Linked DNA regions of Breoghania sp. L-A4. The protein of the gene in region 1 interacts with the protein of each later gene in a pairwise test. Links are inferred from orthologs where the notes say so. Each region holds a gene or a part of one and is shown on either strand. Other genes may lie near its edges.

Evidence for each region. The genes of interacting proteins can lie anywhere in the genome.
Region 2: the proteins of secD (region 1) and pheT interact in binary tests that used the Escherichia coli proteins (3 or more experiments, as listed by UniProt). The link is inferred for Breoghania sp. L-A4 from one-to-one orthologs.

The regions. Positions count from the first base shown.
Region 1 is NZ_CP031841.1:2,460,895-2,467,049, forward strand. The notes cover bases 1,457-4,340. They hold secD (protein translocase subunit SecD), read left to right. Parts: upstream 1,457-2,032; coding sequence 2,033-3,649; downstream 3,650-4,340. Other genes in these bases: yajC (preprotein translocase subunit YajC), read left to right, coding at 1,457-1,692; secF (protein translocase subunit SecF), read left to right, coding at 3,668-4,340. Outside these bases: D1F64_RS11315 (YkvA family protein), read left to right, coding at 1-159; D1F64_RS11320 (ATP-binding protein), read right to left, coding at 182-1,156; more of yajC, read left to right, coding at 1,369-1,456; more of secF, read left to right, coding at 4,341-4,609; D1F64_RS11345 (phytoene/squalene synthase family protein), read left to right, coding at 5,085-5,933; methylenetetrahydrofolate--tRNA-(uracil(54)-C(5))-methyltransferase (FADH(2)-oxidizing) TrmFO, read right to left, coding at 6,142-6,155. UniProt on the Escherichia coli protein: Part of the Sec protein translocase complex. Interacts with the SecYEG preprotein conducting channel. SecDF uses the proton motive force (PMF) to complete protein translocation after the ATP-dependent function of SecA.
Region 2 is NZ_CP031841.1:578,254-581,646, reverse strand. What follows is about bases 351-3,393. They hold pheT (phenylalanine--tRNA ligase subunit beta), read left to right. Parts: upstream 351-684; coding sequence 685-3,102; downstream 3,103-3,393. Other genes in these bases: D1F64_RS02810 (IS481 family transposase), read right to left, coding at 3,099-3,393; D1F64_RS02820 (GIY-YIG nuclease family protein), read left to right, coding at 351-464. In the rest of the region: more of D1F64_RS02820, read left to right, coding at 180-350.

The sequences.
Region 1 (6,155 bases):
CTGGTCATCCGGCTGATCCCGCCCGAGCTCATGGCCGAACATCGCGCCGCCGCCGAGGCGATGCGATCAAGGCCGGTCAGCCTGTGCGCCGCGGCAGCCGTCGCCGCCGCGTGGATCGCGTCGATCGCGCTGTGCGGCTGGCTTTTCTGGCGCTCCTGACCGTCCCGCCAACCCCCACACGCTACTCCGTCAGCGGCACGCCGAGGCGTCCCGCCAGATCCTGGATGTACTGCCAGGCGACGCGGCCGGAGCGGGCGCCGCGGGTCGCCGACCATTCCAGCGAATCCCGGCGCATCTCCTCTTCGGAAATGTCGATCTTGAAGTGGCGGCAGTAGCCGCGCACCATCTCCAGATAGTCGTCCTGGCTGCACTTGTGGAAGCCGATCCACAGGCCGAATCGGTCCGACAGCGACACCTTTTCCTCTGTCGCCTCGCTCGGATTGATCGCCGTGGAGCGTTCGTTCTCCATCATGTCGCGCGGCAAAAGATGGCGGCGGTTCGATGTGGCGTAGAACAGCACGTTGTCCGGGCGTCCTTCGACGCCGCCCTCGAGCACCGCCTTCAGGGACTTGTAGGACGCGTCGTTGCCGTCGAACGACAGATCGTCGCAGAACACGATGAAGCGCATGGCGCTGCCGCGCAGCAGCTTCATCAGCGCCGGCAGGCTTTCGATGTCCTCGCGGTGGATCTCGATGAGCTTGAGCGGTCCCTTGCCCTCCCTGGCCCGCTGTTCATTGACCAGCGCGTGGCTCGCCTTCACCAGCGACGATTTGCCCATGCCGCGCGCGCCCCACAACAGCACGTTGTTGGCTGGCAGCCCGCCCGCGAAGCGCTCGGTGTTGGAAATCAGCGTGTCGCGCATGCGGTCCACCGCCTGCAGCAGCACCATGGCCACTCGGTTGACGCTTTGCACCGGGTCCAGCGTCTGCGTGGCGGGCGCCCAGACGAAGGCGTCGGCCGCGTCGAAGTCGGGGCGGGGGGCACGGCGGGCACGGCGCGCTCGATCAGCGCGATAAGCGTGTCGAGACGTCGGGTCAGTTCGGTGAATTCGGAAGGTGCGGTCATGGCGGGGTGCTCGGCCGGTGGTTGATCTGCTCCGCGTCGGGCCGGGACGCCGCGGGCGGTGTCCGCGCGGCCGGCCCCATGCGCGGCGAATCCGTCGCGGCCCTCGGGCCGCCCGGAGTCAACAGCCTGTAGCACGGGCCGCGTGTGAATCAAAAGACGGGCTCGCGCCCCCGGTAAGGCATGCCGTCCCTTGCAAAGCGCGGGCACGCGGTTATAGTCCGCGCGGCTAAAATGAAGTGGAGAGCCCGCCCGCGCGTGGTGCGTCGGTGAGGCTGTCCCAACAACAATTTCTTGGAGAGGTCTATGTTCGTGACCCCAGCCTTCGCGCAGGGCGGTCTACCGGTCGGCGGCGATTTTCTGATGTCGATCCTGCCGTTCATCTTGATCTTCGTGATCATGTATTTCCTGATCATCCGCCCGCAGCGCCAGCGCGTGAAGCAGCACCAGGAAATGGTCGCTGGTCTGCGTCGTGGCGACACGATCGTCACGGCCGGCGGCATGATCGGCAAGGTGTCCAAGGTTATCGACGACGCCGAGATCCAGGTGGAAGTGGCCGAAGGCATCAAGGTGCGCATCATGCGCGCCATGGTCCAGGAAGTCCGCGCCAAGGGTGAGCCTGCCGCCTGACAGCGGCCGGCGGCGACTGCGCCCGCAAGACGCCTCCGGCCCGTGATGGGGCCGCGGGGCGTTGCCGGGTGATCTGACGGGAGGCGGCCATGCCGCCTTTCGGGCTCCCAGGCTCCATGCAGGGCGCATCCGCTCGATGCGGCGTGCCTTCGGGCCGTCAGGCCGCGCCATGGCGGGCCAATCGGTCGTACTGGTTCCGGCGGGCGGAATATTCAGGCGGGAATGAGCGATTGGCGGGAAACCGCCCGCATTCCGGGCCAACTTACACGAATCGATCGCGTCGCGGCGCAAGGCTCTCTGGCCCGCCGCATCGTGATCCAGAAGGAATGGACGCCGCGATATGCTGTATTTCGCACGTTGGAAAATCGGCGTGATTGTTCTGATCGTCCTGGCCGGGGTGTTGACGAGCCTGCCGAACTTCTTCGCCGCGGAGAATGTCGCCCGCTGGCCGGACTGGATTCCGGGCAAGCAGGTGGTGCTCGGGCTGGATCTTCAGGGCGGCGTCTATCTGCTCTATGAGGTCGATCGCAAGGATTACACGACCAAGCGCCTGCGCACCCTCGTCGGCGAGGTCCGTGACGCCCTGCGCCGCGAGGAGCCGCGCATCGGCTACACCGGGCTTGCCGTGCAAGGCGACGACGCGGTGCAGCTGCGCCTGCGCGACACCGCCCGCATCGACGACGCGCGGGAGCGGCTGAGCGAGTTGCTCAACCCGCTTGCGTCGTCTGTCTTCAGCGGCACGGCGGTGAACGAATTCCAGCTCACGGTCTCCGACGACGGCCTCGCCCGCTTCACCTTCACCGAGGAAGGTCTGGCGCAGCGCGTGCGCTCGGTCGTCGACCAGTCGATCGAGGTTATCCGCCGCCGTATCGACGAGATGGGCACCACCGATCCCTCGATCCAGCGGCAGGGCGAGGACCGCATTCTTGTCGAGGCTCCGGGCCTGTCCGACCCCGAGCGCCTGAAGGCGCTGATCGGCCAGACCGCCCAGATGACCTTCCATATGGTCGACAGCACCATGGCGCCGGAGCAGGCGGCCCAGACGCGTCCGCCGGTCGGCACCTTGCTGCTGCCTTCGGTCGACGATCCGCCGCAGCTCTATCTGGTGGAGGAGAACGCGCTTCTCACCGGCGAGGATCTCGTCGATGCGCAGGCGACCTTTGACCAGCGCTCCAACGAGCCCGTCGTCTCTTTCCGCTTCAACACCTCGGGCGCGCGCAAGTTCGCCCTGGTGACGCAGCAGAATGTCAATCGGGCGTTCGCCATCGTGCTCGACAATGAGGTGGTCTCCGCGCCGGTGATCCGCGAGCCGATTCTCGGTGGCTCCGGCCAGATCTCGGGCAGCTTCACCGTCGAGGGCGCCAACGACCTGGCGATCCTGCTGCGCGCCGGCGCCTTGCCCGCGCGCCTGACGATCCTGGAGGAGCGCACCGTCGGCCCCGGCCTGGGTGCGGATTCCATCGAGGCGGGCAAGATTGCCTCCCTGCTCGGCACGTTCGGCGTGGTGGTCTTCATGCTGGCGGCCTACGGGCTGTTCGGCGTCTTCGCCAACCTGGCGCTGATCGTCAACATGATCCTGATCTTCGGCGCGCTGAGCACGCTGGGCGCCACGCTGACGCTTCCCGGCATTGCCGGTATCGTGCTGACTGTCGGCATGGCGGTGGACGCCAACGTGCTGATATTCGAGCGTATTCGTGAGGAAGCGAGGCTCGGCCGTTCGGCCATCGGGGCGATTGACGTGGGCTTCAACCGGGCGCTGGGAACCATCCTGGACGCCAACATTACCACGCTGATCGCCGCCGTGATCCTGTTCTACCTCGGGTCCGGCCCCATTCGCGGCTTCGCCGTGACGCTGGCCATCGGCATCGTGACGACCGTCTTCTCGGCTTTCACGTTCTCCCGTTTCCTCATCGCGATGTGGGTGCAGCTGCGCCGCCCCACGCGCGTGCCGATCTGACCGTGGAAGGGTCTTGATATGCGTCTGATGAGACTCGTGCCCGAAGTGACCCACTTCGGCTTCATGATAAACCGGCGGTTTTCGTTTCCGCTCTCCGTGCTGGCCATCGTCAGTTCCATCGCGATGTTCTTCGTTATCGGCCTGAATTACGGCATCGACTTCCGCGGCGGCATCATCATCGAGATCCAGACCACGGACGGTCCGGCTGACATCTCCGCCATCCGCACGCGGCTGAAGGATCTCAATCTGGGTGATGTGCAGGTGCAGACCTTCGGCGCGCCCGATGACGTGCTGATCCGCATCGAACGTCAGGAAGGCGCGGAGGAAGGGCAGCAGCGCGCGGTGGCCCTCGTGCGCGACGAGTTCGCCGACGAGGTGAACTTCCGCCGCATCGAGGCGGTCGGTCCGCGCGTCTCCGGTGAGCTTGCACAGGCCGGCACCATCGCCGTCCTCGCTTCGCTTTTCGCCGTGCTGATCTACATCTGGTTCCGCTTCGAGTGGCAATTCGCCGTCGGCGCCATTGTCGCGACCGTGCACGACGTGATCCTGACCATCGGCATGTTCGCGGTGCTGCAGCTCGACTTCGGACTCTCCAGCATCGCCGCGATCCTGACGATCGTCGGCTACTCGCTCAACGATACGGTGGTGGTTTACGACCGGATTCGAGAAAACCTGCGCAAATACAAGAAGATGCCGCTACCCGAACTGCTCGATCTGTCGATCAACGACACGCTGTCGCGCACGACGATGACGTCGCTGACGACGCTGATCGCCCTTCTGGCGCTGTATATCTTCGGCGGCGAGGTGATCCGTTCGTTCACCTTCGCGATGATCTGGGGCATCGTGGTCGGCACCTATTCGTCGATCTTCATCGCCGCGCCCGTGCTGATCTATCTGAAACTGCGGCCTCAGCCGGAATCCGCGGACAGCACCCCGGAACCCGAAACCGGAGCTGCGTGAGGTCACGATGGCCGGCCCACGCGGCAAGGGAATCATCGTTCGGGACGCGCATTTTCCAGGGCGCGCCCCGATCGACGCCTATGGCGAGGGGGCTTCCGTTTCGCCGACATGTCGCATCGCGGCTCGCTTCTGGTGCTGCCCTCGGGCGTCTACGGATGGGATCCGGTTTCGCCCGACGACATGACCGCGGATGCCTTCGCGCCGCTGTTTGCGGAAGCCGACGGCATCGAGATCCTGCTGATCGGCTCCGGACCGACGCTCGTGCCGATCAAGCCAGGCCTGCGCGAGCGGTTCCGCGCGCACGGCATTTCGGCCGATTCCATGGCCACCGGCGCGGCGGTGCGCACGCTCAACGTGCTGTTGGCCGAGAACCGCGCGGTCGCCGCGGCGCTCCTGGCGGTCGACTGATCGCCGGGACGGGTGTCTGCTGCTGGTTTCCGGTGGACAGCACCCGATTTTGGACTACATCGCTTCCATGCAATCCTCATTCGATCATTGTCAGGATCTGGTCCGGCGCCACGACAAGGACCGGTACCTTGCGACCCTCTTCGTGCCTGCCGGCGCGCGGCCGCACGTCTTCGCGCTTTACGCCTTCAACCTCGAGGTGGCGCGGGTGCGCGAATTGGTCAGCGATGCGCTGCCCGGCGAGATCCGCCTGCAATGGTGGCGCGACACGCTGACGGGGAACGCCTCGGGACAGCCGGAGACGGCCGCCCATCCGGTCGCGGCGGCGCTGCTGGAGACCATCGCGCGCTACGATCTGCCAGAAAAACCGTTTCTCGATCTGCTCGAAGCGCGGATCTTCGATCTTTACGACGACCCGATGCCCAGCCTGAGCGATCTGGAGGGCTACGCCGGTGAGACGACCTCGGTGCTGTTCCAGCTCGTCTCGATGATTCTGGCGGAGAACGGCGAGGGGGCTCCGGCCGACGCGGCCGGGCATGGCGGCGTCGCCTATGCGCTCACGGGGCTCTTGCGCGCGCTGCCCTGGCACGCCCGCCGCGGCCAGACCTATCTGCCGGCCGATCTGCTGTCCGCCTGTGGCGTCGACATGGAGAGCTATCGCCAGCTTGATGCCACGCCGCATCTGCGGGCGTGTCTCGGCGAGCTGCGGCTGATCATCGCCGGGCATCTGGAAAAGGCGCGCGCGGCGCTTGGCGCCTGCGATCCGGCCTGCGCGCCGGCCTTCCTGCCGCTCGCGCTCATCGAGCCTTATCTCGCGGCGATGGAAAGGCCGGGCGTCGATCCCTTCAACACGCCCATCGAGCTGGCCCAATGGCGCCGCCAGTGGACCCTCTGGCGCGCCAGCCGCCGGGGCATCTGACACGGGGTGCTTGGAGCACCGCTTGCAGCTCACTCAGCCGTCATACCCTGGCGAAGTCCGGGGTATCCACTCTGATTGCGGTCAGCCAAAGTGCCAAGAAAGGCATCCAGAGCATCGTCTCAACAGACCCCTGGGCTTGCCGCGCGCGCGATTGGAGTGCCCGGACCGACACCGGGCAATGACGGACGGACAGGGGCCAATCATCGGGCTATTCCGCCGCTT
Region 2 (3,393 bases), 1.9 Mb from region 1 along the record:
CCGGCCCGACGTGCCGGACTCTCCGTCGTCATCCTCGGCCTTGTGCCGAGGATCCACGGCGGCAAGGCACGAACAAGATGGATCCTCGGCACAAGCCCGAGGATGACGAAACGGCGGGTCAAGCCCGAGGATGACGAAAAGGAACGGTCCGAGAGGATGTGGAGAGCGGGCGAGGGCTTATGACGGGCTTCGTCTATATCGTCGCATCGAAGGCACGAGGAACGCTATACACCGGCGTCACCTCGGACCTTGCTCGTCGGGCCTATGAACATCGCGAAGGCCTGATCCCGGGGTTCACGAAGAAATATGGATGCAAGATGCTGGTCTGGTACGAAGAGCATTTCAACGTCACTGATGCCATCCAGCGGGAAAAATCGGTAAAGCGCTACTATCGCCAATGGAAGATCAATCTTATCGAGGCAACCAACCCGCAATGGGACGATCTTTACGAGACGCTGGCGTAACGCCGGATACCGGCCGAGACGTGCCAGGCTCTCCGTCGTCATCCTCGGCCTTGTGCCGAGGATCCATGGCGGCACGGGGGGACAAGATGGATCCTCGGCACAAGGCCGAGGATGACGATCGAGTTCGAAGCGGCGACCGATTCCGGCTCACACTATCGAATTGCCTATACCGTGCGTATCGCTCCACTGACAGCGCCGCGACCCAAATTGGAATGTTCCCATGAAATTCACCCTCTCCTGGCTCAAGGACCACCTGGAAACCGACGCCACACTCGGCGAGATCGTCGACATGCTGACGATGATCGGCCTGGAAGTGGAAGACGTGGCCGATCCGGCGAAGAAGCTGGCGCCGTTCCGCATCGCCAAGGTCGTCTCAGCCACCCAGCATCCCAACGCCGACCGGCTGAAGGTGCTCAGCGTCGACACCGGCGAGGGCGCCCCGCTGCAGGTCGTCTGCGGCGCTCCGAACGCGCGCGAAGGCCTTGTCGGCGTCTTCGCCAAGCCCGGCGACTATGTACCGGGCCTCGACGTGACGCTGTCGGTCGGCAAGATCCGCGACGTGGAGAGCTTCGGCATGATGTGCTCCGAGCGCGAGCTCGAGCTCTCCGACGAGCACGACGGCATCATCGACCTGCCGGCGGACGCGCCCGTGGGCGAAGCCTACGCCGCCTGGGCGGGGCTGGATGATCCGGTGATCGAGATCGGCATCACGCCGAACCGCTCCGACTGCCTCGGCGTGCACGGCATCGCCCGTGATCTGGCCGCCGCCGGCCTCGGCAAGCTCAAGGAGCACCGGCCCAGGCAGATCGCCGGCGAGGGACCGTGCCCCGTTTCCGTGGCGCTGGATTTCGGCGGCACGAAGCCGTTGTGCCCGGCCTTCGGTCTGCGGCAGGTCTCCGGCGTGAAAAACGGCGCGTCGCCCAAATGGATGCAGCAGCGGCTGATTGCCATCGGCCTGCGCCCGATCAATGCGCTCGTCGACATCACCAACTACATGACGTTTGACCGCGGCCGTCCGCTGCATGTCTTCGACGCCGCCAAGGTGACGGGCCACCTCACCGTGCGCCGCGGCCAGCCGGGCGAAACGATCCTGGCGCTCGACGGCAAGGAATACGCGGTCGACGACACCATGTGCGTGATCGCCGATGACAACACGCTCGATTCCATCGGCGGCATCATGGGCGGCGAACATACCGGCTGCGACGAGACGACCACCGACGTGCTGATCGAATCGGCGCTGTGGGACCCGATCAACATCGCCCAGACCGGCCGCAAGCTGGGGCTCAACTCCGACGCGCGCTACCGCTTCGAGCGCGGCGTTGACCCCGCCTTCATGCTGCCGGGCCTGGAAGAGGCAACCCAGCATGTGCTCGACATCTGCGGCGGCACGGCAAGCCAGGTCACCACCGCGGGCGCGGTGCCGGAAGTCGAGATGATCATCGATTTCCCGGTGACGGAAGTGAAGCGCCTGTCGGGGCTGGAGATCTCCGCCACCGAAATCAAGGTCATGCTGACGCGGCTTGGCTTCTGGGTATCGGGCGCGGGCAGCACCTGGAAGGTCGCCCCGCCGAGCTGGCGGCCCGACATCCACGGCAAGGCCGATCTGGTGGAAGAGGTGATGCGCATCGTCGGCGTCGACAAGATCCCGTCGACGCCGCTGCCGCGCATGGGCAGCGTCGCCGCCCAGGTTCTGACCACCGGCCAGGTCCGCCGCAACAAGGCGCGCCGGGCGCTCGCCGTGCGCGGACTGAATGAAGCCGTCACCTGGTCCTTCCTGCCCAAGGCGCATGCGGAAGCCTTCGGCGGCGGACAGCCGGAGATCGCGCTGGCCAATCCGATTTCCGCCGACATGTCCGACATGCGCCCCAGCCTGCTGCCGGGCCTGCTGTCGGCCGCCCAGCGCAACGCCGATCGCGGCTACGGCGACGTGGCGCTGTTCGAGGTCGGTCAGGTGTTTGCCGGCGACAAACCCTCCGACCAGACCATGGTCGCCACCGGCGTACGCCGGGGCACCGCCGTGCTGACCGGTTCGGGCCGTCACTGGTCGGGCGCCGCGGATCCCGTCAACGTGTTTGACGCCAAGGCCGACGCGATGGCGGCGCTCGAGGCCATCGGCGCGCCGGTGTCCAACCTGCAGGTCTTCACCGATGCGCCGGCGTGGTTCCATCCGGGCCGCTCGGGCATGCTGAAGCTCGGCCCGAAGAACGCGCTCGCCGCCTTCGGCGAGATCCATCCGCGCGTTCTCGAAATTCTCGACATCGAGGGCCCGGTGGTCGGCTTCGAGGTCTATCTCGACGCCGTGCCGCAGCCCAAGGGCAAGGCGTCGCGTTCCAAGGGCGCGCTGAATGTCGCCGATCTGATGCCGGTGAAGCGCGACTTCGCCTTCGTCGTCGACGGCGACACCCAGGCGGAAAAGATCCTCAAGGCGGCGCGCGGCGCGGAAAAGAAACTGATCAGCGACGTCAACGTCTTCGACGTCTATGAGGGCAAGGGTGTGCCGGAAGGCAAGAAGTCCATCGCCATCGACGTGACGCTGCAGCCCACGGAAAAGACGCTGACGGATGACGAAATCGAGGCCGTTGCGGCCCGGATCATCGCCGGCGTCGAAAAAGCCACCGGCGGCACGCTGCGCAGCTAGATGTGGAGCCTCAAGAGGTTGTCCTCGGTTAGATCGAGTCGACTGATCGGTGTTTTGGATTTTAGGCTGCCATGTGGCCGGTGCCAATTGTAGCGGTGTAGCCAGATCGGCAGTTCGGCTGCGCGATGGCGTGACGTTGGGTAGGCGATGGCATAGGCCCATTCCCGCAACGCGGTCTGTATGAAGCGTTCGGCCTTGCCGTTTGTCTTGGGCGTGTAGGGTCGGGTGCGGATGTGCTTGAGGCCGAGATCGCGGCAGGCTTTTGCGAAGGCTTTCGATTTGTAGCAGGCG